2 regions of the Verrucosispora sp. TAA-831 genome follow, and region 2 is predicted to be linked to the other one. Evidence: predicted binding sites of a transcription regulator. Region 2 holds the regulator's gene; the other holds the start of a gene.
The links. The regulator HrcA, encoded in region 2, represses chaperone genes, less so after heat shock. The targets are predictions, from matches to a motif close to GGTTNGCACNCTCNNNNNGAGNGTGCNAACC.
Positions count from the first base shown of each region.

Region 1: the regulator HrcA is predicted to act here: its motif matches at 3,424-3,454, upstream of groES (co-chaperone GroES).

Region 1 is NZ_CP192240.1:5,875,868-5,883,114, forward strand. Features, by position in the region: gene ACQVFL_RS26075 (molybdopterin-dependent oxidoreductase) at 1-1,136, opposite strand, end outside; gene groL (chaperonin GroEL) at 1,256-2,905, opposite strand; gene groES (co-chaperone GroES) at 2,976-3,290, opposite strand; gene ACQVFL_RS26090 (THUMP-like domain-containing protein) at 3,982-5,226, shown strand; gene ybaK (Cys-tRNA(Pro) deacylase) at 5,323-5,802, shown strand; gene ACQVFL_RS26100 (sugar ABC transporter substrate-binding protein) at 6,000-7,094, shown strand; gene ACQVFL_RS26105 (ATP-binding cassette domain-containing protein) at 7,197-7,247, shown strand, end outside.
Region 2 is NZ_CP192240.1:5,364,886-5,372,132, forward strand. Features, by position in the region: gene ACQVFL_RS23745 (histidine triad nucleotide-binding protein) at 1-165, opposite strand, end outside; gene ACQVFL_RS23750 (16S rRNA (uracil(1498)-N(3))-methyltransferase) at 236-970, opposite strand; gene dnaJ (molecular chaperone DnaJ) at 972-2,117, opposite strand; gene hrcA (heat-inducible transcriptional repressor HrcA) at 2,191-3,213, opposite strand; gene ACQVFL_RS23765 (DUF4870 domain-containing protein) at 3,423-4,073, shown strand; gene hemW (radical SAM family heme chaperone HemW) at 4,094-5,317, opposite strand; gene ACQVFL_RS23775 (enoyl-CoA hydratase-related protein) at 5,338-6,126, shown strand; gene ACQVFL_RS23780 (hypothetical protein) at 6,236-7,093, shown strand.

The DNA of each region.
Region 1 (7,247 bases), 510 kb from region 2:
GCGAGCAACGCGTCCCGCCCGTCCCGCAGCACCGCCGTCGGGGTACCGCAGGTCCAGCCGTCCACCGAGCGCCCCACCACCTGGTCCGCGCCGTCGAGCGGCTGCACCTCGTCGAGCAGTTCCCGGATCGGTACGCCGAGCCACCGCGCGTTGCCGATCAGGTCGCCGCCGACCTCGTTGGAGACGCAGGCCAGCGTGACGTACCGCTCCACCATCGGTCGGGCCAACAGGTCCGCGAAGCTCAGCGTCACCGGATTGCGCACCCGACCGTGGATGCGCAGCCGCCACGTCTCGGGATCCACCTGCGGCACCACCAGCGCGGTGTCGATGCGGTAGAAGCGTCGGTTCTCCGTGACGTAGCCCGCCAGGCCCGGCACCTCCAGGTCGACCCCGGCGGGCAGCGGCGGCGCGGCGGAGACCGGGGCGGGCAGCGTGATCGCCGCCCGTGCGTCGGCGACACCGCGTCGACCGGACCACCACCGCCCGGCCGCACCGCCGACGACCGCCACCCCGAGCACCCCGCCGACGCCGGTGAGGAACCGCCGCCGCGACTCCGGATCGGTACGCCGCCGCGACCCCGCCCCGTCCGGCACGGGCGAATGCCGCGGCCCGGCTTCGTCCGGGCCGGGTGCGTGCGGCGGTCCGGCTTCGTCCGGGCCGGGTGGACGCTGTTCGGTCGGCGGGGACCAGGGCCATGGATCGAGTTCCAGCGGACCGGCGACGAACGCCCAGAGCGTCACGCCGCCGACCAGAGCGCCGACCAGCGACGGCAGCACGTCCACGCCCTGCGCACCGGCCCGGGTCAGCGCCGCGCCGGCGCCGAGCGCGGCGAACGCCGCGATGCCGGCCAGACCGACCACCAGACGGCGTACGGCCAGCACGCCCAGCAGGGCGGCGAAGGCGGCCAGCAGCACCGCCGTCCCGACCAGCAGGGCGATCTTGTCGTACGTGCCGAAGACCGCGATGCCGAACCGCTTCATCGGCTCGGGGGCGGCGTCCACGACCAGCCCACCCACCGCCACCAGCGGGGCGGAGCGGGGACCGGTCAGCACCGCCACCACTTCGGCGGCACCGATGGCCGCCGCTGCGGCGGCGACACCGGCGAGGGCGGCGTACCGGGGTGTCGTACTGCTCACCGGTCCAGTGTTTCCGACCGTACGCCCGACCGGTAGTCACCTCGACGCGGCGTGACCGGGCCGGAACGCGCGGGGCGCACCGTCGTCGACGATGCGCCCCGCGTCCGGATCTCTTCGGGTCAGAAACCCGGGCCGTGCTGGTGGCCGTGACCGTGGCCGTGACCGTGACCGTGACCGCCCGCGGCGGGCTCCGGCTCCTTCGGCTTCTCCACCACGAGGCTCTCGGTGGTGAGCAGCAGACCGGCGATCGACGCGGCGTTGGTGACGGCGTTACGGGTCACCTTGACCGGGTCGATGATGCCGGCCTTGGCCAGGTCGACGTACTCGTCGGTGGCGGCGTCCAGGCCGGTGCCCCACTCGGCGGCGACGACCCTCTGCACCACCACGTACCCGTCGTGGCCGGCGTTCTGGGCGATCCACCGCAGCGGCTCGACGAGCGCCTTGCGCACGATCGAGACGCCGACCTTCTCGTCACCGGTGAAGCCCAGGTCGTCGTCGAGCACCGGCAGGATCTGGGCCAGGGCGGCACCGCCACCGGGGACCGTACCCTCCTCGACCGCTGCCTTGGTCGCGGCGATGGCGTCCTCAATGCGGTGCTTGCGCTCCTTCATCTCGACCTCGGTGGCCGCGCCGACCTTGACCACCGCGATGCCGCCGGAGAGCTTGGCCAGCCGCTCGGCGAGCTTCTCCCGGTCCCACTCGGAGTCCGAGGCCTCGATCTCCTTGCGGATCTGCGCGACCCGGTCGGTGACCTCGGTGGCCTGCCCGCCACCGTCGACGATCGTGGTGTTCTCCTTGTCGACCACGATGCGCCGGGCGGTGCCCAGCACCTCCAGGCCGACCTGGTCGAGCTTGTAGCCCAGCTCGGGCGCGACCAGCTCGGCACCGGTCAGGACCGCCATGTCCTGGAGCATCGCCTTGCGGCGGTCGCCGAAGCCGGGCGCCTTGACCGCGCAGACCTTGAGGGTCTTGCGGATCGCGTTGACCACCAGGGTGGACAGGGCCTGACCCTCGACGTCCTCGGCGATGATCAGCAGCGGCTTGTTGTTCTGGAGGACCTTCTCCAGCAGCGGCAGCAGCTCCTCGATCGCCGAGATCTTCTGCGTGGTGATCAGGATGTACGCGTCCTCCAGGACGGACTCCTGCGACTCCACGTCGGTGACGAAGTTCGGCGAGATGAAGCCCTTGTCGAACTGGAGACCCTCGGTCACGTCCAGCTCGGTGTGCAGGGCGGAGCCCTCCTCGACGGTGATCACACCGTCGCGGCCGACCCGCTCCATCGCCTCGGCGATCAGCTCACCGATGGTGGAGTCCTGCGCGGAGACCGTCGCCACGTGCGCCACGGCCTTCTTGTCGGAGACCTCGACGGCCTTGCCGAGCAGCGCCTCGGAGACCTTCGCGGAGGCCGCGTCGATGCCCCGCTTGAGACCGGCCGGGTTGGTACCCGCGGTGACGTTGCGCAGACCCTCGCGGACCATGGCCTGGGCCAGCACGGTCGCGGTGGTGGTCCCGTCGCCGGCGACGTCGTTGGTCTTGGTCGCCACCTCCTTGACCAACTGCGCACCGAGGTTCTCGTACGGGTTGGTGAGCTCGATCTCCTTGGCGATGGTCACACCATCGTTGGTGATCGTCGGCGCACCGAATTTCTTGTCCAGGACGACGTTGCGCCCGCGCGGCCCGAGGGTGACCTTGACCGCGTCCGCGAGCGCGTTGACACCGTGCTCCAGCAGGTGCCGGGCGTCGTCCGAGAAGCTCAGGATCTTCGCCATGAATGTCCCTTCGACGCGAGGTTGCCCCGGCCCGGCGAGCCGGACCGGGGCAACGTCACTGATCGGTTGGTTACTTCTCGATGACCGCGAGGACGTCGCGGGCGGAGAGCACCAGGTACTCCTCGCCGGCGTACTTGACCTCGGTGCCGCCGTACTTCGAGTAGAGGACGGTGTCGCCGACGGAGACGTCGATCGGCACGCGGTTGCCCTTGTCGTCGATCCGGCCCGGGCCGACAGCGAGGACGGTGCCCTCCTGCGGCTTCTCCTTGGCGGTGTCGGGGATCACGATGCCCGAGGCGGTGGTGGTCTCGGCCTCGTTCGCCTGGACCACGATGCGGTCCTCGAGCGGCTTGATCGCAACCTTGGTCGCGGTAGTCACGGGCATACCCTCCTGGGGTACTTGGTTTCGTTACCGGTCGGCATGCCGACCGGCGTCAATTGCCACATGCCACCGGGCGGGGCCGTCGTCGCGGGTGCCGGTCCGCCTGGCGTTCAACCCCCGGGCACCAGGGCCCGGACGTTGGCACCCTCAGGGTGAGAGTGCTAATCGCAGGTTATTCCTCGGCTAGCACTCCGTCAAGGAGAGTGCCAACCCACCACCTCGTGTCGCCACTCTTGCCTTACGCCCGCCTTCACCCCGGCCGCCCGGCACGCCTTCGTCACCACCCACACCACACGCTGCCGTAATCGGCGCTCCACCAGCCGCGATGCACCCCGTCGCCGGTCCCGCCTTCCCGCCACCCCGCCGCCCCGTCGCCCGTCGCCCGTCGCCTCGTCGATCATGGAGTTGTGGTCGACGAAACGCCGCGATATGGGCATTTGCGTGAGCCATGAGTCCATGATCGGCGGAGCGACGGTGCGAGCCGCCGCATCGACGGGGCGATGGGCGGGCTGCTGCGTGATCGACGGTGGGCGGGATGCCGCGAACGCCGTCAAGGTCACGCTCGATCCAGGTTCGAGTGGCATCCAGGCGACTGCGAGACCACTCGAACACGGATCGAGCACGATCATGAACCGGACAGCGCAGGGCGGGGGCGGGCGGGCCGGTGTCGGGGGCGGGTCGGAACAATGGGCGGGTGGATGTGGAGCAGTTCGCCGTGTTGCGTACCGACGAGGGGTCGGCGGCGCTCGACGCGGCGGGGCGGGTCGCCGGCGGTGACCCACTGCACGCGGCGGCCACGCTCCGCGCGGCCGGGGTGCCGCCCGGACTGGCGGCCACGGCACTGACCCAGGCGGAGTTGCGCCGCCGCGCCACCGGCAAGTTCGGGCCGGAGGCAAGCGGCATGTTCTTCACCCGGCCCGGCCTGGAGCAGGCCACCCGACGGATCGTCGCGGACCGTCGGGCCCGACGACTGCGGGCCGCCGGGGTGGGCACCCTGGCGGACCTGGGCTGCGGTTTGGGCGCGGACGCGCTGGCCGCCGCCCGCGCCGGCATCCGGGTGTACGCCGTGGAGGCCGACCCGCTCACCGCCGCGCTCGCCGAGGCGAACGCGCACGCCGCCGGGGTGGCCGACCTCGTCTCGGTGGAGTGCGCCGACGCGACCACCGTCGACGTGACCCGGGTCGACGCGGTCTTCTGCGATCCGGCCCGCCGCCGGGCCGGCACCGGTCGCCGGATCTTCGACCCGAACGCGTACTCGCCGCCCTGGGACTTCGTCGTCGGGCTCGCCGAACGGGTGCCGCGCACGGTGGTCAAGGTGGCACCGGGGATCGACCACGCGCTGATCCCGGCCGGTGCCGAGGCCGAGTGGGTCGGCGTCGACGGCGACCTGGTGGAGGCGGCCCTCTGGTGTGGCCCGCTCGCCGAACACCCCCGCCGCGCGACCCTTTGTAAGGAAGGGCCCCCTACTAACGCCTCGTGCATAGCAGGGGTCCCCTCCTTACATCTCGGCGACGGGCCGCGCGTGCATCAGCTCATCGGACAGGGGACGGCGCAGGCGCCGGTCGGGCCGGTACGCAGGTTCGTCTACGACCCGGACTCGGCGGTGGTGCGGGCGCACCTGGTCGCCGAGTTGGCCGAAGACCTGGACGCCTCGCTGGCCGACCCGAGCATCGCCTACCTCTACGCCGACCGGGCCACCCCCACCCCGTACGCCCGCTGCCTGGAGGTGACGGACGTGCTGGCGTTCTCGCTCAAGCGGCTGCGGGCACTGCTGCGGGAACGTCGGGTCGGCCGGGTCGAGATCCTCAAGCGGGGCTCCGCGCTGGAACCGGAACGGCTCCGCCGGGACCTGCGGCTGGCCGGTGACCAGTCGGCCAGCCTGGTGCTGACCCGGGTCGCCGACGCCCCGACGGTGCTGGTCTGCCAGCCGGTGACCTGACCCGCCGGATCACCGCACGGCCAGCATCCGCCCGGCGGCGGCCACACCGGACCCGCCGCTGGCCTGCCGGACGGTCGGCGGACTAGGTTGACGGGCATGGCGGGACGGGGGACGCCGGCGATCGCGCTGCTGGCGAAGCGGAGGATCACGCACCGCACCCATCCGTACGACGTCTCGCCGGACGCCGCCAACTACGGCGCGCTGGTCGCCGCAGCGCTCGCGGTCGCGCCGGAGCGGGTCTTCAAGACGCTGGTCACCGAGGTCGACGGCGCGCTGACCGTGGCGGTGGTGCCGGTCACCGGCGAGTTGGATCTCAAGGCCCTCGCCGCCGCCGTGGGTGGCAAGCGGGCGGCGCTGGCCGACCGCGCGGTAGCCGAGCGCGCCACCGGGTACGTGCGGGGCGGCATCAGCCCGCTCGGCCAACGCAGGCGGCTCCCCACGGTGGTCGACGGCTCCGCCCTGGCCCATCCGACCGTGTACGTGTCGGCCGGTCGCCGGGGTCTCCAGGTGGAGTTGGCGCCCACGGATCTCGTGACGCTGACCGAGGCCCGCACCGCCGCGCTGACCACCGGCTGACAACACCCCACCTGCGCACTCACCCGTCGCGGTCCGGCCGCGTACCGGGCGGGTGTCCTCGGCGTTGCTGAATTGTTACTGCCGACAACAAACTCATCGCCATCGCGCTCTTGTGCTGACGGGTGGGGCGCAATACGTTGCCGGACACAACAAAACAAACACCGATACCTTCCCCCACCCTCGAAAGGACCCTGCAGATGCGCAAGGGCTTCCTCGCCGTCGGCGCCGTGGGTCTCCTGACCCTCGGCTCCCTGACGGCCTGCGGCGACGACTCCGGCGGCGACCAGGCCGGTTCCGACAAGACCCCGAAGATCGGGGTGATCCTGCCGGACAGCAAGTCCTCGGTCCGGTGGGAGAGCGCGGACCGTAAGTTCCTGGAGGAGGCGTTCAAAGCCGCCAACGTTCAGTACGACATCCAGAACGCCCAGGGTGACAAGAACGCCTTCCAGACCATCGCCGACCAGATGATCACCAGCGGCGTCACCGCGCTGATGATCGTCAACCTGGACTCCGGCACCGGCAAGGCCGTGCTCGACAAGGCCAAGTCGCAGGGCGTCGCCACGATCGACTACGACCGCCTCACCCTCGGTGGCTCGGCGGAGTACTACGTCAGCTTCGACAACGAGGCGGTCGGCAAGCTCCAGGGCGAGGGCCTCGTCAAGTGCCTCACCGACGCCAAGGTGGAGAAGCCGGCGATCGCGTACCTGAACGGCTCGCCGACCGACAACAACGCGACCCTGTTCAAGAACGGGTACGACTCGATCCTCAAGCCGAAGTTCGACTCGGGCGAGTACACCCAGGCCGCCGACGACTCGGTGCCGGACTGGGACAACGCGCAGGCCGCCACCATCTTCGAGCAGCAGCTCACCAAGGCCGGCGGCAAGATCGACGGCGTGCTGAGCGCGAACGACGGCCTGGGCAACGCCGCCATCTCGGTGCTCAAGAAGAACAACCTCAACGGCAAGGTCCCGGTGACCGGCCAGGACGCCGACCCGCAGGGTCTGCAGAACATCCTCGCCGGTGACCAGTGCATGACCGTCTACAAGGCGGTCAAGCAGGAGGCGGACGCCGCCGCCGAGCTGGCCATCGCGCTGGCCAAGGGCGAGCGCAAGGAGACCGGCCAGACGGTCAAGGACCCGGAGAGCGGTCGGGACGTGGCCAGCGTCCTGCTCACCCCGAAGGCGATCTTCAAGGAGAACGTCAAGGACGTCATCGCCGACGGCTACGTGACCAAGGAAGAGGTCTGCACCGCCGACTTCGCCAAGCTCTGCACCGAAGCGGGCATCAGCTGACCCACCCGCCTAGGCGTCGCCGCCCGGCACGGCAACCCCGTGCCGGGCGGCGCGACGCCGCTGGACGGGCCCCGATCTCCCTCCGTGCCTAAGGAGAACCCCGTGTCCGCGACCCCACTGCTGGAGCTACGCGGGATCGACAAGAGCTTCGGT
Region 2 (7,247 bases):
CAGGGTGGCCACGTCGGCGTAGTGGTCCTTGGGGATCACCAGGACGTGTACCGGCGCCTTCGGGTCGATGTCGCGGAAGGCGAGCGTGGTCGGGGTCTCGCGGACCACGGTCGCCGGGATCTCCCCGGCGACGATCCGGCAGAACAGGCAGTCAGGAGTACTCACCGGGGCAGTGTAAGGAAGGGCACCTTCCTAACGTCTCCGGCATAGCAGGGGTCCCTCCTTACATCCCCGGTCACCAGCGCAGCAGGCGGGTGGCGAGCACGGCCAGGGCGGCCACTCCGGCGGTGGAGGTGCGCAGCACCGACGGCCCGAGCCGGACCGGCTGCGCGCCGGCCTCCTGGAAGGCGGTCAGCTCGGCCGGGCCGATGCCGCCCTCCGGGCCCACCACCAGCACGATCTCGCCCCGGTCGGGCAACTCGACGGTGGTCAGCCGGTCGCTCGCCTCCTCGTGCAGCACGTAGCCGACGGCGGCACCGGCGATCCGGCGGGCCACCGCCGTGCTGGACTCGTCGGGAGCGCCGGCCACCACCGGCAACCAGGCCCGGCGAGCCTGCTTGGCCGCCTCCCGGGCGGTCGCCACCCACTTGCCCCGGGCCCGTACGCCTCGTTCGCCGCGCCACTGCACCACGGAGCGGGACGCCGCCCAGGGGACGATCTCGTCCACGCCCGTCTCGGTCATCGCCTGCACGGCCAGCTCACCCCGGTCGCCCTTGGGGATGCCCTGCACCACCACCAGCCGTGGGTTCGCCGCGTCGACGCTCCCACGGGTGGTGACGGTCAGGTCGAGGGTGCCCCGGCCGACGGCGGTGACCACGGCCTCGGCGGTGCCGCCCCGACCGTCGGCGAGCAGCAGTTCCTCGCCGACCCGGAGCCGCTGCACGGTGGCCGCGTGGTGGCCCTCCGGGCCGTCGAGCACCGTCGAGTCGCCGGTGGGCAGCGACTCGACCAGGAAGAGCGGCGCGGACACCTCAGGCGTGACCGTTGAAGGCGTCGCGCATCCGGGAGAAGAAGCCGCCCTGCTTGCTCAGCTCGGCGACCTCCTCGCCCCGGGTCTTGGCGAAGTCCCGCAGCATCCGCTCCTGGTCGGCGTCGAGCTTGGTCGGGGTACGCACGTCGAGGTGGACGTAGAGGTCACCCCGACCGGCACCGCGCAGGTGCGGTACGCCCCGGGCCCGCAGCCGCAGTGTGCTGCCCGGCTGGGTACCCGGCTTGACGTCGACCGGCTCCTCGCTGTCCAGCGCCTTGATGGTCAGCCGGGTGCCGAGGGCGGCGGCGGTCATCGGCACGGTGACCCGGCAGTGCAGGTCGTCGCCCTTGCGGGAGAAGACGTCGTGCGGCCGTTCGTGGATCTCCACGTAGAGGTCACCGGCGGTGCCGCCACCCGGGCCGACCTCGCCCTGCTGGGCCAGGCGGATCCGCATCCCGTCCTCGACGCCGGCCGGGATCTTCACGGTCAGCGAGCGGCGGGTGCGGACCCGGCCGTCACCGGCGCAGGTGGGGCAGGGGTGCGGGATGGTGGTGCCGTAGCCCTGGCAGACCGTGCACGGCCGGGCGGAGACCACCTGGCCGAGGAAGGTGCGCTGCACCGACTGCACCTCGCCCCGGCCACCGCACGCCTCGCAGGTGGCCAGATGGGTGCCGGCGGCGGTGCCGGCCCCGGTGCAGGTGGTGCAGAGGACCGCGGTGTCGACCGTGATCGGGGCCTCGACCCCGAAGGCGGTCTCGTTCAGGTCCAGTTCGAGCCGCAGGATCGCGTCGGCCCCGGGACGGGTACGCGGTCGCGGGCCGCGCCCGGCGCCGGTGGCCCCGCCGAAGAAGGCGTCCATGATGTCCTGGAAGCCGACGAAGGGACCGGCGCCACCGGGGCCGCCCGGTCCACCGGCACCGCCGCCGCCCGGGGCGAGCGGATCGCCGCCGAGGTCGACGATCTGCCGTTTCCGGTCGTCGGACAACACCTCGTACGCGGCGTTGATGTCCTTGAACTTCTCCTGCGCCTCCGGGTCCGGATTCACGTCCGGGTGGAACTGGCGCGCCAGCTTGCGGTAGGCGCGCTTGATCTCGTCGTCGGAGGCGCCTCGGCTCACGCCGAGAATGCCGTAGTAGTCCCTGGCCACTGGGTTCCGTGTCCTCGTGTTCGTCTCGCGTTACGCCGGTCGGTGGCGGCAGCCTGCCGTCGGCCCTGACTGGTCAGTTCTGGGCCAGCAGCTCGCCCACGTAGCGTGCCACGGCCCTCACCGTGGCGATTGTTCCGGGGTAGTCCATCCGGGTCGGTCCCAGCACGCCCATCCCCCCGACGATGGTCGCGCCCGGGCCGTATCCGGTGCTGACCACGGACGCCGCCCGCAGGTTGTCGATCTGGTTCTCGTCGCCGATGCGGACCCGCAGCGTGCTCGGCTCGACCTCGCCGATGAGCTTGAGCAGCACCACCTCCTCCTCAAGCGCTTCGAGGATGGGGCGCAGCGACCCCTGGAAGTCGAGCAGGCCGCCCCGGGCCAGGTTGGCGGTGCCGGCCAGGGCGAGCCGCTCCTCGTGCCGTTCGACGAGGGTCTCCAGCAGGACGGTGGAGAGCGTGGTCATGGCCGCGCGCAGGTGCGGCGCGCACTCGTCGATGAGTGTCTGCACCAGCGGTGGCGTGTCGGACAGGCGGATGCCGACCAGCTTCTCGTTGACCAGTCGGCGTAGGTCCAGGACGTCGTCGGCGGGGACCGGCGCGGGCAGTTCGACCAGCCGCTGCTCGACCCGACCGGTGTCGGCGATCATCACCAGCGTCAGCCGGGTGGTGGAGATCGGCACGAGTTCCAGGTGCCGGACGGTGGAGCGGGCCAGGCTCGGGTACTGCACCACGGCGACCTGGCGGGTGAGTTGCGCGAGCAGGCGTACGGTGCGGTGCACCACGTCGTCGAGGTCCACCGCGCCGACCAGGAACCGTTCGATCGCCCGCCGTTCGGCCGGGCTGAGCGGCTTGACCCGGCTGAGCCGGTCGACGAAGAGTCGGTAACCGCGGTCGGTGGGCACCCGCCCGGCACTGGTGTGCGGCTGGCGGATGTAGCCCTCCTCCTCCAGCACGGCCATGTCGTTGCGCACGGTGGCCGGGGAGACGCCGAGTTGGTGCCGTTCGACGAGTGCCTTGCTGCCGACCGGCTCCTGGGTGGCGACGTAATCCTCGACGATCGCCCGGAGCACGGCGAGTTTCCGGTCGTCGAGACCCATCCCCCACCTCCTGTCGCAGGTCAGTCCGGAGCGCTCAGAGTGCCAGAGGAACACTCTGGCACTCGACTGTAGCGAGTGCCAGTCTACGTCGGTGTTCCCCTGCCCGCGATGATCAAGTCGCCCCGGTCGTGGCGGAGACCGGCCGACGGGTTGACACGCCCCGGTGTCGCTATGGTGCGTCCGTTGCCGCTGGCACCTACCGTGGCCACATGACTGAACCACCTCGTCCTCCAGGGTCCGGTGACGACCCCACTTCTCCACTGTCGGGCTCCTCCGGCCAGCCCGGCTATCCCCCGCCCGGCGACTATCCGCCGCCCACCGGCGACCAGCCCCCGCCGCCCGGCGGTTACGGCCCGCCCGGTGACCACCCGTCGTCCGGCGGCTACCCGCCGCCCGGCGGCTATCCCCCACCGGGTGGCTATCCCCCGCCGGGCGAGTACCCGCCGGGTGGCGCGCCCGGTGTCGGGTACCCGACGGGCGGCTACGGTCCCCCCGGTGGCGGCTACGCCAACAACGACGACAAGACCTGGACGCTGATCGCCCACTTCGGTGGCCCGCTCGGGGTGATCGTGGGCGGGGGTCTGCTGGGCTGGGTCGCGCCACTGATCGCGATGATGACCCGGGGTCAGCAGAGCCCGGTGGTCCGGGCGCACTCGGTGGCCGCCGTGAACTTCCAGATCACCTGGGCGATCGCCGGGTTGCTCAGTTGGGTGCTCACCGCGATCACCTGCGGCCTGCTGTTCTTCGTGCCGTTCCTGGTCTGGATCGTGCCGGTGGTCTTCGGCATCATCGCCGGGGTCAAGGCCAACGAGGGCGCCCTCTACCGCTACCCGATGACCTACGCCTTCGTGAAGCGCTGACCCCTCGCCGGAGGGGTTGGTCAGGGCAGCAGGTCCCGCACCACGGCGTCGGCGAGCAGCCGGCCGCGCACCGTGAGGACGGCGCGGCCGGCCGCGTGGGCGGGTGCGGCGAGCAGTCCCTGCGCCACCGCCCGCGTGGCGGCCGCCCGACCGGCGTCGTCGAGGACGTCCAACGGCAGCCCGGACGCGAGCCGCAGCCGGAGCATGACGTCCTCCATGTGTGCCTCGCCGCCGGTGAGCACCTCCCGGGCCAGTCCGGGAGACTCACCGGCGGCCAGCCGGCTCGCGTACTCGCGGGGGTGCTTGACGTTCCACCAGCGCACCCCACCGACGTGGCTGTGCGCACCCGGGCCGAGGCCCCACCAGTCGCCGCCGGTCCAGTACAACAGGTTGTGCCGGCACCGGGCGGCCGGCGTCCGCGCCCAGTTGGACACCTCGTACCAGGAAAAACCGGCCGCGCCGAGGGCGGCCTCGGCGGCCAGGTAACGCTCCGCGGCGACGTCGTCGTCCGGGTACGGCAGTTCCCCGCGCCGCATCCGCGCGGCCAGCCGGGTGCCGTCCTCGACGATCAGGGCGTACGCGCTGACGTGGTCGACGCCCGCCGCCACCACCTGGGCCAGCGACTCGGCGAAGTCCTCCGCCCGCTCCCCCGGAGTTCCATAGATCAGGTCCAGGTTGACGTGCTCGAACCCGGCGTCGCGCGCCTCCAGTGCGGCGGCCGGCGCACGGCCGGCGCGGTGCCGACGGTCGAGCACGGCGAGCACCCCGGGAGTGGCCGACTGCATGCCGAGCGAGATCCGGGTGTAGCCGGCGGCCCGCAGCTCCTTCAGCGAGACCGGGTCGACCGACTCCGGGTTGGCCTCGGTGGTCACCTCGGCGTCGGCGGCCAGCCCCCAGGTGCGGTCGATCGCGTCGAGGATGCGGGCCAGGTCGTCGGCGGGCAGCAGGGTGGGGGTGCCGCCGCCGACGAAGACGGTCTCCACCCGGCCCGGTGGCGTCTCGCCCAGCACCCGCGCGGCGAGTGCCAGTTCGGCGAGCACCGTGTCGGCGTACCCCTCCCGGCTCGCGCCGCCGCCGAGTTCCTCGGCGGTGTACGTGTTGAAGTCGCAGTAGCCGCAGCGGCTGGCGCAGAACGGCACGTGCACGTACACCCCGAAGCCCCGGTGCCCGACTCGGGCGCGGGCGGAGGCGGGCAGCGACCCGTCGGCGGGTACGGGTTCGCCTGCTGGAAGGAGGCCGGGCATGGCCACTAGTGTGCCCTCACATGACCTCTCCCGACGCGTTCGTGCGGGTCGCCACGGCCCGTGGGGTGACCACCCTCACCCTGGACAGCCCGCACAACCGCAACGCGCTCTCCACCCCGTTGATGACCGAACTGCTGACCGGGGTGGCCGCCGCCGTCGACGACGACGCGGTCCGGGTGGTCGTGCTGGACCACACCGGGCCGGTCTTCTGTTCCGGGGCGGACCTGAAGGAGACGGCGGCGGCGTACGCCAGTGGGACGGTCCCCGCCGGGATGCTCGGTGACGTGCTCGCGGCGGTCCGGGAGTGCCCGAAGCCGGTGCTGGCCCGGGTGGCCGGGCCGGCGCGGGCCGGCGGCCTGGGCCTGATCGCCGCGGCCGACCTGGCGGTCTGCGCGGCGGAGGCCACCTTCGCCTTCACCGAGGTACGGATCGGGGTGATCCCGGCGGTGATCTCGGCGACGGTGCTGCCCCGGCTGCTGCCTCGGGCCGCCGCCGAGCTGTACCTGACCGGCGACGCCTTCGACGGCCGACGCGCCGCCGAGATCGGCCTGGTCACCACCGCGGTGCCCGGCGACGAGTTGGACGCCACGGTGCGGCGCTACCTCGACTCGCTGGTGCGCGGTGCCCCGACGGCGCTGGCCGGGGCGAAGGAGTTGCTGCGCCGCCCGGCCGCCACCGACCTGCGCGCCGAGTTGGCGGAGCTGTCCGCGCTGTCCACCGGCTACTTCCTGTCCGGTGACGGCATCGAGGGGGTCACCGCGTTCCGGGAGAAGCGTTCACCCCGGTGGGTCGCCGAACTCGACGGGTGAGGACGGGCCGCAGCGGGGAACCTCACCGGATGTCGGCGACCGGAAACCGGTCGGAGCGCTCGTACCGGTCGACACGGGACGTACGCTTGGCGGACCTTGATAACGGGAGGTGTGGGTGCGGGCTCGGGCAGTCGTGACGGGTTTCGTGGTCCTCGTGCTGATCGCCGTGATCGGGATCGTCCTCGGCCTGCGGCAGGTCGGTGAGCAGTTGCGGCTGCCGTTCGCCAGTCGGGCGTGCACGGTGCAGGCCGACGGTGAGGTGACGCTGGACTCGCAGCAGATGGCCAACGCGGCGACGATCGCGGCCATCGGCGCCCAGCGCAGGATGCCGGAGCGGGCGGTGGTGGTGGCGCTGGCCACCGCGTACCAGGAGTCCGGGCTGCGCAACCTGGCCGGCGGTGACCGCGACTCGGTGGGGCTGTTCCAGCAGCGTCCGAGCCAGGGTTGGGGCACACCGGAGCAGATCAGCGACCCCCGGTACGCGTCCCGGAAGTTCTACGCGGCGCTGAAGAAGGTGCGCGGCTGGGAGGACATGCGGGTCACCGACGCCGCCCAGAAGGTGCAGCGCTCCGCCTTCCCAGAGGCGTACGAGAAGTGGGCCGACGAGTCGGAGGTGCTGACCCGGGCGCTGCTCGGCAACGCCACCACGGCCGTCACCTGCACGGTCGGGGGCGATCCGGTGCTGCGCGGCGCGGCGGCGATCGCGAAGTTGGCCGAGGGGCTGACGCTCGACTGGGGGCTGAGCGACTTCGTGGAGAGCCCCGCCGGGCTGACCACGTCGGCCGACGGCGAGCGCGCCGGCTGGCGGTACGCGCACTGGATGGTGTCGCACGCCAAGGAGCACGGGGTGAAGCGGGTGACCTTCGACGGCCGGGAGTGGACCGCCAAGCGCGGCACCTGGACGCGGCTGTCGGAGCAGGACCGCAGCGACTCGCAGGTCTTCGCCGAGGTCCACGCCGACGTCTGAAAGCCCTCGATCTCCTTACCCGCAGTCACCGCGAAAACCGGCTATCCGCCCTTATCCCCCGCCGGACGCGCCCGACCGTGACCAAACGTGATTGATCCGCCGCCCTGGGTCGCGATGACGGGGAGAAGGCCCCGGGGCACTCCCCGGGGCGTGT